3 regions of the Glutamicibacter sp. HZAU genome follow, and region 2 is predicted to be linked to each of the others. Evidence: riboswitches for the same ligand, from Rfam matches in the RefSeq annotation. Region 2 holds a riboswitch; each other region holds the start of a gene.
What was found. A riboswitch is a leader RNA that binds a small molecule or an ion and turns the genes downstream of it on or off. The one in region 2 is predicted to bind thiamine pyrophosphate.

Region 1: another riboswitch for thiamine pyrophosphate. It lies ahead of EKH49_RS13565 (ECF transporter S component); the one in region 2 lies ahead of thiM (hydroxyethylthiazole kinase).
Region 3: another riboswitch for thiamine pyrophosphate. It lies ahead of thiC (phosphomethylpyrimidine synthase ThiC); the one in region 2 lies ahead of thiM (hydroxyethylthiazole kinase).

What each region holds. Positions count from the first base shown of each region.
Region 1 is NZ_SCKZ01000008.1:113,816-119,179, forward strand. Features, by position in the region: gene EKH49_RS13540 (Na+/H+ antiporter subunit D) at 1-262, shown strand, start outside; gene EKH49_RS13545 (Na+/H+ antiporter subunit E) at 274-900, shown strand; gene EKH49_RS13550 (monovalent cation/H+ antiporter complex subunit F) at 903-1,169, shown strand; gene mnhG (monovalent cation/H(+) antiporter subunit G) at 1,169-1,570, shown strand; gene EKH49_RS13560 (DUF4235 domain-containing protein) at 1,631-1,882, opposite strand; TPP riboswitch at 1,958-2,078, shown strand; gene EKH49_RS13565 (ECF transporter S component) at 2,093-2,749, shown strand; gene EKH49_RS13570 (ATP-binding cassette domain-containing protein) at 2,746-5,073, shown strand; gene EKH49_RS13575 (aminodeoxychorismate lyase) at 5,070-5,364, opposite strand, start outside.
Region 2 is NZ_SCKZ01000006.1:205,798-211,161, reverse strand. Features, by position in the region: gene EKH49_RS10735 (uracil-xanthine permease family protein) at 1-990, opposite strand, end outside; gene thiD (bifunctional hydroxymethylpyrimidine kinase/phosphomethylpyrimidine kinase) at 1,017-2,441, opposite strand; gene thiE (thiamine phosphate synthase) at 2,438-3,079, opposite strand; gene thiM (hydroxyethylthiazole kinase) at 3,072-3,866, opposite strand; TPP riboswitch at 3,856-3,950, opposite strand; gene EKH49_RS10715 (GntR family transcriptional regulator) at 3,985-4,353, opposite strand; gene EKH49_RS10710 (hypothetical protein) at 4,350-5,364, opposite strand, start outside.
Region 3 is NZ_SCKZ01000007.1:90,841-96,204, reverse strand. Features, by position in the region: gene EKH49_RS12400 (FAS1-like dehydratase domain-containing protein) at 1-66, opposite strand, end outside; gene EKH49_RS12395 (hypothetical protein) at 167-442, opposite strand; gene EKH49_RS12390 (DUF2797 domain-containing protein) at 527-1,468, opposite strand; gene EKH49_RS12385 (GTP pyrophosphokinase) at 1,708-2,484, shown strand; tRNA gene EKH49_RS12380 (tRNA-Met) at 2,577-2,653, opposite strand; tRNA gene EKH49_RS12375 (tRNA-Thr) at 2,701-2,772, opposite strand; tRNA gene EKH49_RS12370 (tRNA-Thr) at 3,303-3,374, shown strand; TPP riboswitch at 3,651-3,758, shown strand; gene thiC (phosphomethylpyrimidine synthase ThiC) at 3,755-5,364, shown strand, end outside.

The DNA.
Region 1 (5,364 bases), on a different contig from region 2:
CCAGGAGCTGGTGGCCGAAGCGACGCAGGTCGCCGACGAGACGCTGGCCGGCGGTGCGCAGAACCCGCGCCTGGGCTTGAAGCTGGCCAAGCGGCTGGAAGCCGACTCCTTGCCCTGGGGCATGCGCTATGCCACCGGTTCGCTGGTGCTGGCGGGCATCGCCCTGACCGTCTTTGCCGGGCCGATCTTCGAATTCTGCGAGCGGGTGGCCGCTGAGCTGATCGCCCGCGAACCATATATCAGCTCGATCTTGCCATTCTGATTGGAGGGATGATGCCGAACAAGAACTTTGAACCGCGCGACCAGCGCATCGATGATGCGCTGGATACCTCCGGCGTGCGCCACCGTGCGACACTCAGGCAGGAGTGGCCGCTCCTGCTGCTGCTGCTCTTCGTCTGGGGCGCCCTCTGGCAGGACTTCTCGCTGGCGAACATGATCTTCGGGGCGGTCATTGCGCTGGTGATCGTGAACCTGTTCCCGCTGCCGCCGGTGGTCCTTTCGGGCCGGATCAACCTCTGGTACTGCGTGAAGCTGTTCATCTGGTTCCTCGGTCAGGTTGTCGCGGCCAGCGTCCACGTGGCCTGGCTGGCAGTGGCCCGCGGGAAGAGCACCCGCAGCGCGATCATCGCCGTCCCGCTGCGCACCGGCTCGGACCTGATCGTGATGACCGTGGGCCACGTGCTCACGCTGATCCCGGGATCCTTCGTGATCGACGTGGACCGCAGCTCGTCGACCCTGTACCTGCACTACATCGACATCCAGTCGCCGGAGGATGTGGAGACGGCACGGGCAGCTATCCGGGACATCGAACGCCGGCTGATCATGGCCATCGGCAGCCGTGACGAGTACGAGGCGATCAAGAGCGAATGCGGACCGGACTTCGCTGCGAGGAAGGGGTAAACATGCTGGATATCGTCATCTGGATCTGCGGCATCATGCTCGGGCTGGGTGCCATCGCCTGCCTGATCCGGGTTGCCAAGGGTCCGTCAATCCTTGACCGGGTGCTTGCCTTGGACGTGATGCTGCTGATCATCTCCGCCGCCCTGTGCCTGGAGATGGTGCTGCACAAGCACACCGACTACCTGCTGTTCGTGGTTGCCGCGTGCATGCTCGGCTTCATCGGCTCGGTGACCGTCTCACGCTTCGTCTCGGATCAGAGGAATGCCTAATGGAACTCTTCCTCGATATCCTCGTCGCCATCCTGCTGATCCTCGGCTGCCTGATGTCCTTGATCGCAGGCATCGGCTTGCTCACCTTCCCGGACATGCTCACCCGCATGCACGCGGCCACCAAGCCGCAGGTGCTCGGCTTCCTGCTGATCTTCGCCGGGTTGGCCATCTACCTGCGCAGCTGGGCGGTGATCCCGGTCCTCGCGTTGGCTTGGGGCATGCAGCTGCTGACAGCGCCGGTTTCCGCCCACATGATCGGCCGTTCCGGCTACCGCACCAAGCACGCGGCCAAGGAAACCCTGTTCTCCGATGAGCTCAGCCTTGTGGTCAACAGGGTCAATGGCGCACCGCCCACCGGAGCAACACCGATGTCCAAGGCCGAAGCGCCAGAGGACAAGTAATGCGAAAAGAGCGGGGGCAGTTCAGCTGAACTGCTCCCGCTCTCGGCTTGCCGCCGAAGCCTATTTGGTGAACTTGGCAACAACCTTGTTGGCGCTGCGGTCGGCCACGGTCTGCATGATCGCTGCCACCAGGGCCGAGACGATCGCGAAGCCCAATGCGCGGCGGAAGGACGCTTCAGCCGCTTCCTCGGTGCCCTTGCGTGGCGCTTTGCTGCCGGTTGCCTTCAACCAAATGAAATCAACCAGCTTGCCACCGAGCATGCCCGCGCCAACGGTGATTCCGGTAGTGACAAGTTTCTGCACTTTATCCATTTTTTCCTCGCGATCAAGCTCGTGACACATCGTTCCTCTGCCCAGCATACCTGCGGTATGGTGGGGGAGCAGTAATTATTCCGACAGGGGAGCGTCAGACTTCTACGAAGTCGCAGGACGCTGAGAGTGCGATGGATCGCAGACCCTCGAACCTGCCCCGGCTAGTACCGGCGAAGGAAGTCGAGCATCTCGGATGCGGATAGGCGCAGCATGCCCTCATTCCGTGCATCCCCCCTCCTTTCCATAGGAGGACCAACAGTGAACGAAACAATTTCGAAGCATCGTACCGGCTGGCGTGTCGTCGATATCGTCGTGGCATCGGTGATCGCCGTGGCTTCAGGAGTCATTTTCTGGGCATGGAGTGCCGGCTATGGCCTGTTTTCGCTGGCCTTCGCGGCTTTCCCTCCAGCCACCGCGCTGCTCACCGGCATGTGGCTGTTCCCCGCGGTGCTCGGCGCATTGATCATCCGCAAGCCTGGCGCCGCGATCTACTGCGAGCTGCTGGCCGCCGTGGTTGAAGCGCTGCTCGGCTCGCACTATGGGTTGACCGTGCTGATCTCCGGCCTGGTCCAAGGCCTGGGCGCGGAGCTGGTCTTCGCGGCATTCCGCTACCGCAAGTGGAACCTGGGCGTGGCACTTCTGGCAGGCCTGTTCTCCGGCCTGTTCGCCGGCATTACTGAGGCATACATCCTGGCCTACTACGTCGAGTACACCGCCGGGATGAAGATCTTCCACGTGATCGCCACCGGTGTTTCCGGTCTGGTCATCGCCGGGCTGCTGTCCTGGCTGGCCACGCGCGGACTGGCGAAGACCGGTGCCCTGAGCGCACTGGCGAGCCGGCGTGCACACCTGGAAACCGCAAAATGAGTTCAGTTGCCAATTCCGATGCCGCCTCGCTGACCCAGCGCGGAGCGTCAATCACCGCAACTGGTTTCGGCTGGCAGCACTCGGAGCGGCAGGAACCTGCCATCTCGGGGCTGGATCTGCAGATCCACGCCGGTGAAAAGGTGCTGCTGCTCGGTCCATCCGGTGCTGGCAAGTCGACGTTGCTGCATGCAATGGCCGGGCTGCTGGAAGCCGATGAGGATCAGCAGCTTGCCGGCCAGCTGCTGATTGATGGCAACGATGCGTTCAGCCGGAGCCACCCGGTGGGCTTGATGCAGCAGGACCCGGAAACCCAGGTCGTGCAAAGCAGGGTCGCCGATGATGTGGCCTTCGGAGCGGAGAACCTCGGGATGGATCCGGGCGTGATCCGCCAGCAGATCCCCGAAGTGCTGGACGCGGTCGGATTGGGCGCGCTGTCCTTCGACCACCGCACCCAGCAGCTCTCCGGCGGGCAGAAGCAGCGCTTGGCCCTGGCTGGCATCCTGGCCATGGAACCCGGCCTCATGCTGCTCGATGAACCGACCGCCAACGTGGACCCGCAGAGCATCGGGCCGTTGCGCGATGCGGTGCTGAACGCCGCGAAGCTATCCGGTGCCACGCTGGTTGTGGTCGAGCATCGGCTCGAAGCCTGGGCAGAGCATATGGACCGGGTTATCGTGCTGGAACCGGGCGGGGGAGTCGCGCACGACCTGGATCCGCGTCAGCTGTACACCGAAGAACCCGTGCGCCAGGAGCTGGCTGCCGCCGGGCTATGGGTTCCCGGATATGTTCCGCAGGTGGCACCGGCCGAGAACCTTGCCGGAGCTATGCTGCTGGAAGCGCGGCAGCTGGTTTGCGCCCGCACGGCTACCGCGCCGCATACCCAGGCGGTGGATATGGAAGTGCAGGCGGGCACCGCGACGGTGATTCTCGGCGAGAACGGCGCCGGCAAATCGACGCTGGCCCTGGCCCTGGGCGGTTTGCTGTCCCCGGCCGGCGGCGAGCTGACGGCCACCGCGCAACTGGCTGACGGCCTGGGCAGTTCCCCGTTTGCCTGGAAAGCCGGTGCACTGATCGGGCGGATCGGCTCGGTCTTCCAGGAGCCCGAACACCAGTTCGTGACGCAGAGCGTCCGCGAAGAGCTGGCTTTCGCACCCAGCCGTGCGCAGGCGAGCAGCGCCAACGCGCCGAAGTACGACCCGGCCCAGGTCCAGGCGCGCGTCGATGCGTTGCTTGAACGCTTGGGGTTGGCGCATTTGGCTGAGGCGAATCCGTTCACGCTCTCCGGCGGAGAGAAGCGCCGGCTGTCCGTGGCCACCGTTTTGGCAGCCGCGCCAGAGGTGCTGATCCTCGACGAGCCGACGTTCGGGCAGGATGCGAACACCTGGCGGGAGCTGGCCGGGTTGCTGGTCGAAGAGCTGCAGCAGGGCACTGCGATCATTGCAGTCACCCACGATGAGCATTTTGCCTCGGTGCTCCAGGCCAACCAGCTGGTGCTCGCTTCCGGCACCCCGGATGCTGATGCCCCGCGCCAAGGGCCGGTGCTCGATGCGCCGGTAGGGCACAGCTGGCTGGCGAAGATCAATCCGCTGGCCAAGCTGGGTGCGGTGGCCGCGGCAACGCTGCCGCTGATCACCACCTTGGATTGGGTCTCGGCACTGGTGATTATCCTGGCGACCGTGGTGTTCTTCCCGCTGGCCGGGCTGAGCCTGCTGAAATTCCTCAAGCGTGCGTGGCCGTTGCTGCTTGCCGGGATCTTCGCGGCCTGGGGCATTGCCCTGGTGGGCCAGGACAGCGGCATGGTGTACGCGCAATTCGGCGCCTTCAGCATCACCGAGGGATCGGTAGCCGGCGGCATCGCCACCGGACTGCGCGCCTTCGCACTGGCCATCCCGTGCATCTTGCTGCTGGCCACCACGAACCCCAGCGATTTGGGCGGGGCGCTGTCCCAGCAGCTGAAGGTCCCGCACCGGTTTGTGCTCGGGGCGCTGGCAGGCATGCGATTGCTCGGGCTGATGGTGGAAGAATTCACCACGCTCAGCCTGGCCCGGCGTGCTCGCGGTGTCGGAAACTTCGGCACCGTGGGCCAGCGCATCAGGGCAACCCTCGGCCAGGTGCTGGCGTTGCTGGTGCAGGCGATACGCCGCGCCGGACGGCTGGCAACCACGATGGAGGCCAAGGGGTTCGGCACGGCCAAGCGCACCTGGATTCGCACGGCCACCTTCACCTGGCGTGATGGCATGGTGCTGGCAACCGGAATCCTGCTTGGCACGGCCGCCATGGCTGCGGCCGTGCTGGCAGGGACCTACAACCTGGTGTGGTCCTAGCGGATTGCGTCGCTCAGGGCGCTGAGCTCCTCATGGAGCTCGGCGTCCAGCCGCAACGGCTTGGCGTCGATGGTGCGCACCGGGGTGAGCAGGCGGATCGATGACACCAGCCACACGCCGTCGGCCTGGTACAGGTCTTCAGGGCGCAGCGGGCCATAGCCCAGCTCCCAGCCGTCCTGCGCCGCGGCATCGAAGATCGCGCTTTGCGTGGTGCCTGGCAGAATGCCGGTTTCCAGCATCGGGGTGAGCAGCCGCTTGGTCTCGCCATCGCGCTGGGCAACCAGCACGGTC
Region 2 (5,364 bases):
CGGAATGGTGCCGATCAAGGCGCCGAACTTCGGCAGGAAGGCCAGGGACATGGCCACGATCGCGGCGATCCAGTAGGCAGCGGTGGAGTACACGCGCGAGGCGGCCATGACGCCGATGTTCTCGGCGTAGGTGGTGGTCGCCGAGCCGCCGCCGAAGCCGGCGAGCACGCTGGCGGCGCCATCAGCCATCAGCGCCCGTCCGTTGAACGCCGACAGGTCGCGGCCGGTCATCACGCCCACGGTGCGCACATGGCCGATATTCTCGGCGATCAGCACGAAGACCGCAGGCAGGAACATCAGCGCGGTATCGAAATGGAAGGTCGGGGTGTGGAACTCGGGCAGGCCGAACCATGCGGCGTCGCCCACCTTGGAGAAGTCCACCTGGCCCTGGGCCAGCGCCACCAGGTAGCCGCAGACCAAGCCGACAAGGATCGAGAGCCGGCCCAGCAGGCCCTTGAAGGCCACCGTGGCCACCACGGTGAAGAGCACCGTGAGGAAGGTGGTCAGCGGGAAGTCCTTCATCGGGGCCAGGGTGGCGCTGGCCAGGTTCAGGCCGATCAGCGCAACAATGGTGCCCATGACCACTGGCGGCATCAGCGCGTGGATCCAGCCGGTGCCGGTCTTCTGCACGATCAGCCCGACGATGAACAGCAGCACGCCGGTCATCACGATGCCGCCCAGGGCGCCGGACATGCTGTGCGACCCGGTGGTCGCGACCACCGGGGCGATCAGGGCAAAGGAGGAACCCAGGTAGCTGGGCACCTTGTTCCTGGTCATCAGCAGGAAGATGATGGTGGCCAAGCCGGTGAACAGCAAGGTGGTGGTGACCGGGAATCCGGTCAGCGTCGGAACCAGGATGGTGGCGCCGAACATCGCCAGGATGTGCTGGGCGCCGATGGAAACGGTCTGCGGCCAATGCAGCCGCTCATCCGGGGCAACTACCTCGCCTTCGGTGATGGTCTTGCCGTTGCCGTGGATGCTCCAACTCATGATTCCTCTTCCCGGCCCTGCGGGTTTCAGGCCGTAGAGAATTCTACTCGGTTCTCGTGGGCCTGCGCGAAGAACGCCAGCTCGTGCTCGCTGGAACGCAGGAACGCCTGGCGCATTTTCTCGCGCAGCGCCGGGTCGGCCAGCGTCCACGCGGTGCGCACCATCTCGATCGCCTGGGCGGTGGCCTCGTCGAATTCCGGGGAGGAATAGGTCTCCAGCCAGTCGCCGTAGGGGTGCCCGGCATGGTTGGCCGCCGCCAGCCGCTTGCCGATGTCCTGGTAGAGCCAGTAGCACGGCAGGATTGCGGCGATCAGCTCCGCATAGCTCCCGGTGCAGGAGGACAGGTGGTTCACGTAGTTCAGCGTGGTCGCCGAAGGGTTCGCCAGCCCTTCCACCAGGTGGCTGCGGTGCAGCTGCAGCTCGCCCTCGAGGATCTGCCCGGCGCCCTTGGCCCAGAAGCGCTGCGCATCCAGGTCCGGGGCCAGCGCGCTGGCCTGCGCCAGCACCTGGGCGTAGCGCTGCAGGTACAGGGCGTCCTGGGCCAGGTAGTACTCGAACTTCTCGCGTTCCAGGCTGCCGTCGGCCAGCTGCATGATGAACGCCAGCTCGTCGATGCCCGCACGCAGGCCCGCGATGTCCTCCCACCAGCCGGTCATCGGATCAGCGCCGGCGAAGAACCCGGCGAAGTGGTTGACTGGGCCGTGCCCGCTGCCCACCTGCAGCTGGTCGGCCGCCGCAATTGCCGCCGACAGATACGCCTTGGACTGCTCCAACGCGGCGGTCCAGTCTCCGGTGGCCGCGAAGCGGGTGGCCAGGGCGCTGGAGAGGGTGCAGCCGGTGCCGTGGGTGTTCTTGGTGGCATGGCGCGCACCGTGCAGCTCGCAGAGCACCCCGTCCGCTGCTACCAGCGCGTCGGGGCAGTCCGCCCCGGCCAGATGCCCGCCCTTGGCCAGCACCAGGGCCTCGTGCTTGGCCGCCAGGCGCTGGGCCTGGCGCAGCACCTCGTCCCATGATGCGGCTACCGGCTCGCGCAGCAGGCTGGCCAGTTCCAGCAGGTTCGGGGTGATCACCGTGGCCCGGTCCAGCAGCGAATCGAGCGCCGCTTCGCCATCCAGCAGGCGGTCCCCGCTGGTGGCCACCATGACCGGGTCCAGGACTACCGGAGCATCCACGGTGTCCAGCCAGCCGGTGACTGCGCGGATCACCTCGGCGTTGGCGAGCATCCCGATCTTGATTGCATCGATGCGGATATCCGCGCTGATGGCTTCAAGCTGGGCGAGGACGAAATCGCCGCTGATCGCCTGCACCCCGGACACCCCATGGGTGTTCTGCGCGGTCAAGGCGGTGATCACGCACATTCCGTAGCCGCCGTTGGCGGCAATGGCCTTCAGATCCGCCTGGATTCCGGCGCCACCGGAAGGATCGGATCCTGCAATGGACAAGATGTTCATTTGGCGGCCTCCCATGCCGAAACGAGCTGCGCGCTGGCCTGCTGCGGATCCTCTGCATTGCAGATGGCGCGGACCACTGCCATGCCCGCTCCGCCGCCGGCACGGATGGCTGCCGCGTCCTCGTGGGTAATGGCGCCGATTGCCACGCAGGGCAGCGAGGCCAACGTCGTGGCACGCGCAAAGCCGTTGAGGCCCAGGGGAGTGGGATGGTCCTTCTTCGTCGGGGTGGCGCGGACGGCCCCCACACCGAGATAGTCGATGACCGCGGCGTCCTTGTTCGCCTGGGACAGTTGCTCATCGCTGGAAGCGCTCAGTCCGATGACGCCTTCGCCGATGATCTGCCGGGCCAACTGCACCGGCACATCCTTCTGCCCGATATGGATGCCGTTCACGGCTGCACCGGCAGCCCGCGCCGCGAGGTAGACGTCGATGCGGTCATTGATCAGCAACTGGGCCTTGCCCTCGGTGAGCTTGGCGGCCGCGCAGGCCAGCTCGAAGAATTCCCGGGCGGTTTCATCCTTGGCGCGCAGCTGGATCCACTGGATTCCTCCGGCGACGGCGCCTTCGATCACTTCCAGGGTGCTGCGCGGGGTGCAACTGGCAGTATTGGCTACCAGGTAGGCTCCGTAATCATGCATGGTTCAGTTCCTCGTGCTTCAAAGTCTTAAGTTCTTCTGGATCGGTTGCGGACAGCGCATCAATGAATGCGACGGCGAAGCTGCCCGGACCTGTGCTGTTTTCCAGGGCCTTTTCAGCGGCCAGCCCGTAGAAGCCGTGGGCCGCGATGGCGGCCTCGAACGGGTCATCGTGGACCGCAATCATGCCGGCGCAGAACGCGCCCAACGCGCAGCCGCCGCCGGTGATCCGCGTCAAGCCGATGCCGTTGGTGTGCACCAGGACTGTCCGCGTGGCATCGATGATGGCATCGGACTGGCCGGAAATGGCCACCACGCAGTCATGCTGCTGGGCCAGCTCGCGTCCAGCCGCCAAGGCCGCAGAGACGTCATCCAAGGCATCTACACCGCGTGAAGCCGATTGCCGTCCGGCCAGGGCCAGGATTTCCGAGGCGTTGCCGCGAATCAGGGCCGGGCGTTGCCTGGCAATGTGCCGTGCAAAATCCGTGCGCACCGGCAGGGCGCCGACCGCTACCGGATCAAGGATCCACGGGGTGCCTGCTGCGCTCGCCGATTGCACGGCTTCTTCCATGGCGGCCAGCTGCTCGGTGCTCGGAGTTCCCAGATTCACCAAGACGGCGGAAGCCGCCTTTGCGAAGGGGCCGGCCTCTCCGGGCAGATCCGTCATGGCCGGGGACGCGCCGGATGCCAGCAGGACATTGGCGGTGAAATTTGCTACGACGGTGTTGGTCAGGCAGAAAACCAAAGGTGATTGTTGCCGGTATTCTTGGGCAACTGCATGCAAAGCCATGCGACATCCCTCCGCTAGCGTGAACTAGATCAGGTTCAACGGGTCTCATCTCAGTCGGTTGTTCCGACACCCCGTGTCACTGCCATAGAGCGTACGCACAAGCGGTTCCAAGGACAAGTTACTTACGCTCGCGCCGCGCCACCAAGGCCTTGAGCGTGGCCGCATCGACCTGCTGGGCGGCTGCCAGCGCCCAGAGGTGATCCACCGCGGCCAGCAGGTCTTCGCTGGCATCCACCGGCCGAAGCCGTTCGTTGACCACTGTGCCGGCCCGCCGCCGGGAGGTGATCAGACCTTCGGCTTCCAGTTCCTTGTAGGCGCGCGCTACCGTTCCGGCAGCAACGCCGAGGTCGGTGGCCAGTGCGCGCACGGTGGGCAGCTTGCTGTCTGCGGGCAATTCTCCCAGGGTGATCAGCGAGGCGATCTGCAAGCGGATCTGCTCGTAGGGTGCAGTGGCCGCCGCGAGGTCGACACTGATTTGCGTGCTCATGATGCTGCTGTCGGCTGCTGTGCACGCACCATCGCGGTACCAGGACGCTCCAGGAAAATCACCGCTGGGACAACGAAGACCAGAAGTGCAAACAGCCCCAGGCCTGCAGGGAAGCCGTAGCCAATCAGCAGCATGGCAAGCACAGCGCTGGTGGCAACGCGCATCGACCGCAGCTCCAGAACCCGCCGATACCAGATTTCTTCAGCTGGCGAGACGGCCCAGGGAATAGTCGCCCGGCGGCAGGACCAGATGAAGCCCATATGCGCCGCCGCAAGCAGCAGCAACAGCCCGATGACTAGTCCCCGGTTCGGAGGAGCGAACCCCCAAAGCGTCTCCAGCGGTGGATTCAATAGCAGGTAAGCGCAGATGGCAACCAGCAAGCCAGCGGCGATGTAGGACCACAAGGGCAGGGGTGCATGATGCTTTGGTGCTGCACTCGCCTGCCGAGCCACCTTGCTGGCGTAGCCCAGATACAGCGTATTGAGCACGATGTAGAGCAATGCCGCACCGGCAAAGAGCACCAGGATCCACGTAGTTCGTTCATTGGTCGGCATCCGGAATTCCTCATCCACGGGCAGGAATGACCAGCCGATGGCAACGGCGAGCAATGCAAGGGTAGCCGTGGTGTATTGCAATGCGAAGAGCTGATCTCGCAAGCGCGAGAAGGCGGTCCGTTCCCTGGTGGTGGAGTGGGCCGAGAATGTGGTGCGCGGACCCCAGAAGAACAGCGTAAGAGCCACCGCAAGGGCGCCATAGTTCAATAACTCGTACGGTCCACCGGTTGAATAGCCTTGCGAGTAATTGGCCACCGATACGCAAAATGCCAGCAGCACGATACCGGTATTGCGCAGCAACCGGTTGAGCCATACCGTGCGCAAGGCATGGTTGTCTTCGGCGGTGATGCCGGCCAAGGGGCGCCGGTTCAGGATCACTGCTGCAATCACCCCGGCGGCCACGACGATACCTGCCAGAGCCACGATGAAGACCGGGAGCATTTGGTTTCCGGGCAGC
Region 3 (5,364 bases), on a different contig from region 2:
GCGGCCTACCAGGTAGGACTCGCCGGCAGGGTAGATGCGCCCTACCAGGTCGGGGTTGATACCCATGGGTTCTCCTGAACGTTGTTGTACGTGGCCGGGCGTGGTGCCGCTGGATACGAAATCCGGGCGCAGCTGCCCGGCCACACTGTGGAATTCTTGCGGGAGCCTAGTTCTGCCGGTCGGCGGGGCGCTTGTTGGCCTGTGGCGCGGCGAGGCCGTTGTCGATGCGCCACTGGCGTGCGTCCTTGGCCCGGACGACCAGGCTGGCGATGTGGCAGAGCATGCCGATGACCATGATGCCGATCGCGATGTAGACCGTGGGCAGGGACGGAATGTTGGCGCCGATGATGGCCAGGATGATGCCCACGCCCATGATGCCCATGGCGGCGAAGACGAGCTTCTTGTAGCGGGGCGAGGCGGATTCCCAAGGAGTGTTGGTCATGGCTCAAGTCTAGTTCAGCCCGGGCCGGGAGCGCCCATTGCCGCCGTGGCATTTCCGCGTGACTCCCCCGACAGCGCTCCGGCCTCAGAACAGGGCGGATTGCTCTTCCTTGAAGTCCCCGCGTTGCTCCATCACAGCGACCGCGCGGGTTTTCAGCTCGGAGGCATCCAGCAAGCGCAGGGTGGTGCCATCGCCGCTGTCGGCGAGGATGCTCTGTCCCAGCACGCCACGGATGCGCAGGTTCACGGTGCTTCCGGGCAGGGTCGTGGTCCAGGCATGCAGCGCATGCGCATCCCAGGCGCCAATGACCGGGCGGGCGAAGGCCGGCTGCTCCCACAGCTCGTCGCGCAATTGCACGCCAAAGGTCTCCAGGCCGCGCTGCGCGCCGAGGAAGTCCCTGGCCCGGCCTGCCGCGTCGGCGTTGATCTGATCAAGCTGGGCGTAGTCCAGTTCCCAGCTGGCCAAGCCCTTGACCTTGGACTTCTGCCGCACCTGCTGGCTCAGGCCCACATGCTCGGTGACGAGGTCTTCGAGCACCCGGATGGCCGCCCCGTCAGTGGCGCGGGCGACATAGCGCGCAATGACTGCGCCCTGCTGCGCCAGCCGTGTCCATTTGCTCTGGGCCGACGTGGTGCCGACCTTGGTCGCTCCGTGGGCGAAGCTGGCGATATACAAGAAGTGCGGCTGTTCCAGGTACTTGCGCAGGCCTTCGGGGGCTTCGCCGGTCTTGTGGAAATGGTGCATGAACTTCGACTGGTCCAGCCGGCGGCAGCTCTCGCATTGGGTGCCGGTGCGCAAGGCCTTGTTCTTGGGGCACGGCAGCGTATTGCGCGAGCCGTCGGCGTTCATCGTGATGTAGCCCAGGCAGAACTTCAGTTCTCCGATCTCCAGGGCCAGTGAACGCCCCGCTTCCAGGTACTCGGTGCCCCAGGTTTCGCCGGTCCGCAGCCGGAGCATCGGGGCGGGTTCGTGTTCTGCGAAGCTGATGCCGTGGCATAGCTGCCGGGTAGCTGAAGCGAATTCCATCAGGACCTTTCTGAAGTTTCACCTCCAACGATAGTTCACTGCAGAGGGGCAGGTCCGGTGGGCAGGTTGGCCGATTCGCAAAGTCCGAAAGTTAGCTGGACGAATTCCCGTTTGGTTCTGGTCTAATTCTTAGGAGATGCCCTTAGGCTGAAACTGCACCGGAAACGTACCGCGGGCCGGGCCACAATCTGTTGAGGTGATCCAGGATTTCAGTCCCATTTGATGACGAGACGCGTGCAGTGGCAATCACGGCTGCTGGAACTACCCCGTCCCCGGCCGAGTTGCAGCGATTGACGAAGGCCTTCCATCACGATTTCCAGCGCTTCATGATGGAATACCAGTTTGCGGTGGACGAAGTGCTGACCAAGGTCTCGATCTTGCGTGAAGAGTTCTTGTACTTGCACAAATACAATCCAATCGAGCACGTCAGCTCCCGGGTGAAAACTCCGGAGAGCATCATGCGCAAGGTTGCCCGCCGGGCCATCGCACCGTCCCTTACTGCCATACGCGAGAACATCAGCGATATTGCGGGTGTGCGCATTACCTGCAGTTTCGTCAAGGACATCTATAAGGTCCTGAACACCTTGACCGCTCAAAATGACTTGAAGGTCATCCAGATCAAGGATTACATCAAGAACCCGAAGCCAAGCGGCTATAAAAGTGTCCATGCGATTGTGCAGATTCCGGTCTTCTTATCCGACGGCCCTGTCGACGTTGTAGTGGAGTTGCAAATCCGCACGATCGCCCAGGATTTCTGGGCAAGCCTGGAGCATAAAATTTTCTACAAGTACGAGGGGGCGGTTCCAGAACATCTAGTACAGGAGCTCGCCGATGCGGCAGCTGTTGCAACGAAACTCGATATGCAAATGCAACGCTTGCATACCGAAGTACACGGCCATGATGCCAATGATGCAGCAGGACAAGAGACGAATTTCGATACGAAGGCCTTCCAGGGACTGCTCTCGCTGGCACAGCAAGCCAGCACAAGGAGCCCTGAAAAGGGTGCGGACAACTAAGCGTTATTGGCTTTGAAACGACGGGTCCCTGAAGACCGCTTCGAAGCCGGAAACCAAAAAAGATCCTCAGCCGAAGCCGAGGATCTTTGATTTGGTAGCGGCGCCGGGACTCGATCCCGGGACCTCACGATTATGAGTCGTGCGCTCTAACCAGCTGAGCTACGCCGCCACAAGTGAGAAACAATCCAGTAGAAGCCAAGAAAGCTTCTCACTCAGAGCCCCCTGCCGGAATCGATCCGGCGACCTCGTTCTTACCAAGAACGCGCTCTACCACTGAGCTAAGGGGGCAACGAGTAAATACTCTACACGCATTTCCCGGCAAAGAAAAATCGGTAAACCAACCTGGAAAACACCCCGAAATTTCCATAAAACTACTAGTCAAATTGAGATTAGCCACTCACCCTAGATCTTCAAGGACGAAGACTGGGACAAAAGGTGCTCGGGTGACGATTCTCACTGAGGTGTCCCTTGTGGTCAATCACGGATTCGCCCAGACGCGCAGGATAAAATCCCGCGACACTTTCCCTCGTGGCAGAACCACAGATCTCCCCCGTAAAACACAGGAGGCTCAACTCCCCCAGTCCCTCGACCCTGGGATTATGGATTGCCTGGAAGGACATCTGGCATCCGGTGCGCGGAGTCGCCACAACGCGCCGCGAAAGTAATCCAGGAGGCATGAAGCAAGCTCTCACGCGCACGGAATTCACCTAGGCAACCCGACTCCCATTTCCGTCTTGATTAGGAATATTGTGACGTCAGCAACAAATCCCCGGGGGATTTTGCAAACCTCGAAAACCTGTGTAAAGTATTTACCTGTTGCCCCCTTAGCTCAGTGGTAGAGCGCGTTCTTGGTAAGAACGAGGTCGCCGGATCGATTCCGGCAGGGGGCTCGCAATGAGAGAAGCAATCTGATTCCAGATTGCTTCTCTTTTCGTTTATCTGCCGCTCTTAGTGCCCCATGGCGCGGCCATCCCCTCAGCCTTCGCCCGCGCTGCTTCGCCAGCTTTCTGCCACGCCATCTTCCCCAGATTCCCGATTCGCGCTGCAAGAGGCTGATCGCTTGTACAAGCTAGCTCCTGCCGCCGGGCCATTGCCCGCATCCTGAATTGATGTCACCGTTCTGACCACTGGATTTGCGTTTCCTCCTCCCAAGCGTGCTAAGTTGTTCGCGACCACACGGGTGCCCTGGCAAGGGCTGAGATCGGGCTATCGCCGTCCGCGACCGTTGAACCTGTCCGGGTAATGCCGGCGAAGGAAGTGAGTTTCCCCAGTGGAACAATTTGAACAGCACCCTGCCCACACCCTTGCCTACCGCGAATCTGCGGGAATTTCTGTTCCCGTCACGCAGATCCATCTGGCAGACTCTCCCAATGGAAAGCCCAACGAGCCGCTGTCCGTGTATCGGACCAGCGGACCGGGAAGCGAACCGACCCAGGGCTTGCCGCCCTTCCGCGAGCAATGGATCCTGGAGCGCGGGGATGTGGAGGCTTATGCAGGCCGCGAGCGCAATCTGCACGACGACGGGCGCTCGGCGGTCCGCCGCGGCACGGCCAGCGCGGAATGGGCTGGACGTTCAGCCCCTCCGCTGCGGGCCCTTGGCGGAGCCCGCGTGACGCAAATGCACTATGCGCGCGCCGGGATAATCACCCCGGAAATGCGCTATGTGGCACTGCGCGAGGAATGCGATGTCGAGCTGGTGCGCAGCGAGCTCGCGGCCGGACGAGCCATCATCCCGGCGAACATCAACCATCCGGAATCCGAGCCGATGATCATCGGCAAGGCGTTCCTGGTCAAGATCAATGCGAATATCGGCAACTCGGCGGTGACCAGCTCCATCGCAGAAGAGGTCTCCAAGCTCCAGTGGGCCGCCAAATGGGGCGCCGACACGGTGATGGACCTGTCCACCGGAGATGACATCCACACCACCCGAGAATGGATCATCCGCAACTCCCCCGTGCCCATCGGCACCGTGCCGATCTACCAAGCGCTGGAGAAGGTCAATGGCGAAGCCAACAAGCTGACCTGGGAGATCTTCCGCGACACGGTCATCGAGCAGTGCGAGCAGGGCGTGGACTACATGACCATCCACGCCGGCGTGCTGCTGCGCTACATCCCGCTGACCGCCAACCGGGTGACCGGCATGGTTTCGCGCGGCGGGTCCATCATGGCCGGCTGGTGCCTGGCGCACCACCAGGAGAATTTCCTCTACACCCACTTCGATGAGCTGTGCGAGATCTTCGCGCAGTACGACGTGGCCTTCTCGCTGGGCGACGGGCTGCGCCCGGGCTCCATCGCGGATGCGAACGACGCAGCGCAATTCGCCGAGCTGGACACGCTGGCCGAGCTGACCAAGCGCGCCTGGCACTATGATGTGCAGGTGATGGTCGAGGGACCGGGGCATATCCCCTTCCATCTGGTGCGCGAGAATGTGGAGCGCCAGCAGGAATTGTGCGACGGGGCCCCGTTCTACACCCTGGGCCCGCTGGTTACCGATATCGCGCCGGGCTACGACCACATCACCAGCGCCATCGGCGCCACGGAGATTGCCCGCTACGGTACCGCGATGCTCTGCTATGTCACCCCCAAGGAGCATCTGGGGCTGCCCAACCGGGATGACGTGAAGACCGGGGTGATCACCTACAAGATCGCGGCGCACGCGGCAGATCTGGCCAAGGGGCATCCGGGTGCCACGGCACGGGATGATGCGCTGAGCAAGGCTCGCTTCGAATTCCGCTGGAATGACCAGTTCGCGTTGTCCCTCGATCCGGTCACCGCGCAGGAATTCCATGACGAGACGCTGCCGGCCGAGCCTGCGAAGACTGCCCACTTCTGTTCCATGTGCGGGCCGAAATTCTGCTCCATGCGCATTTCCCAGGATAT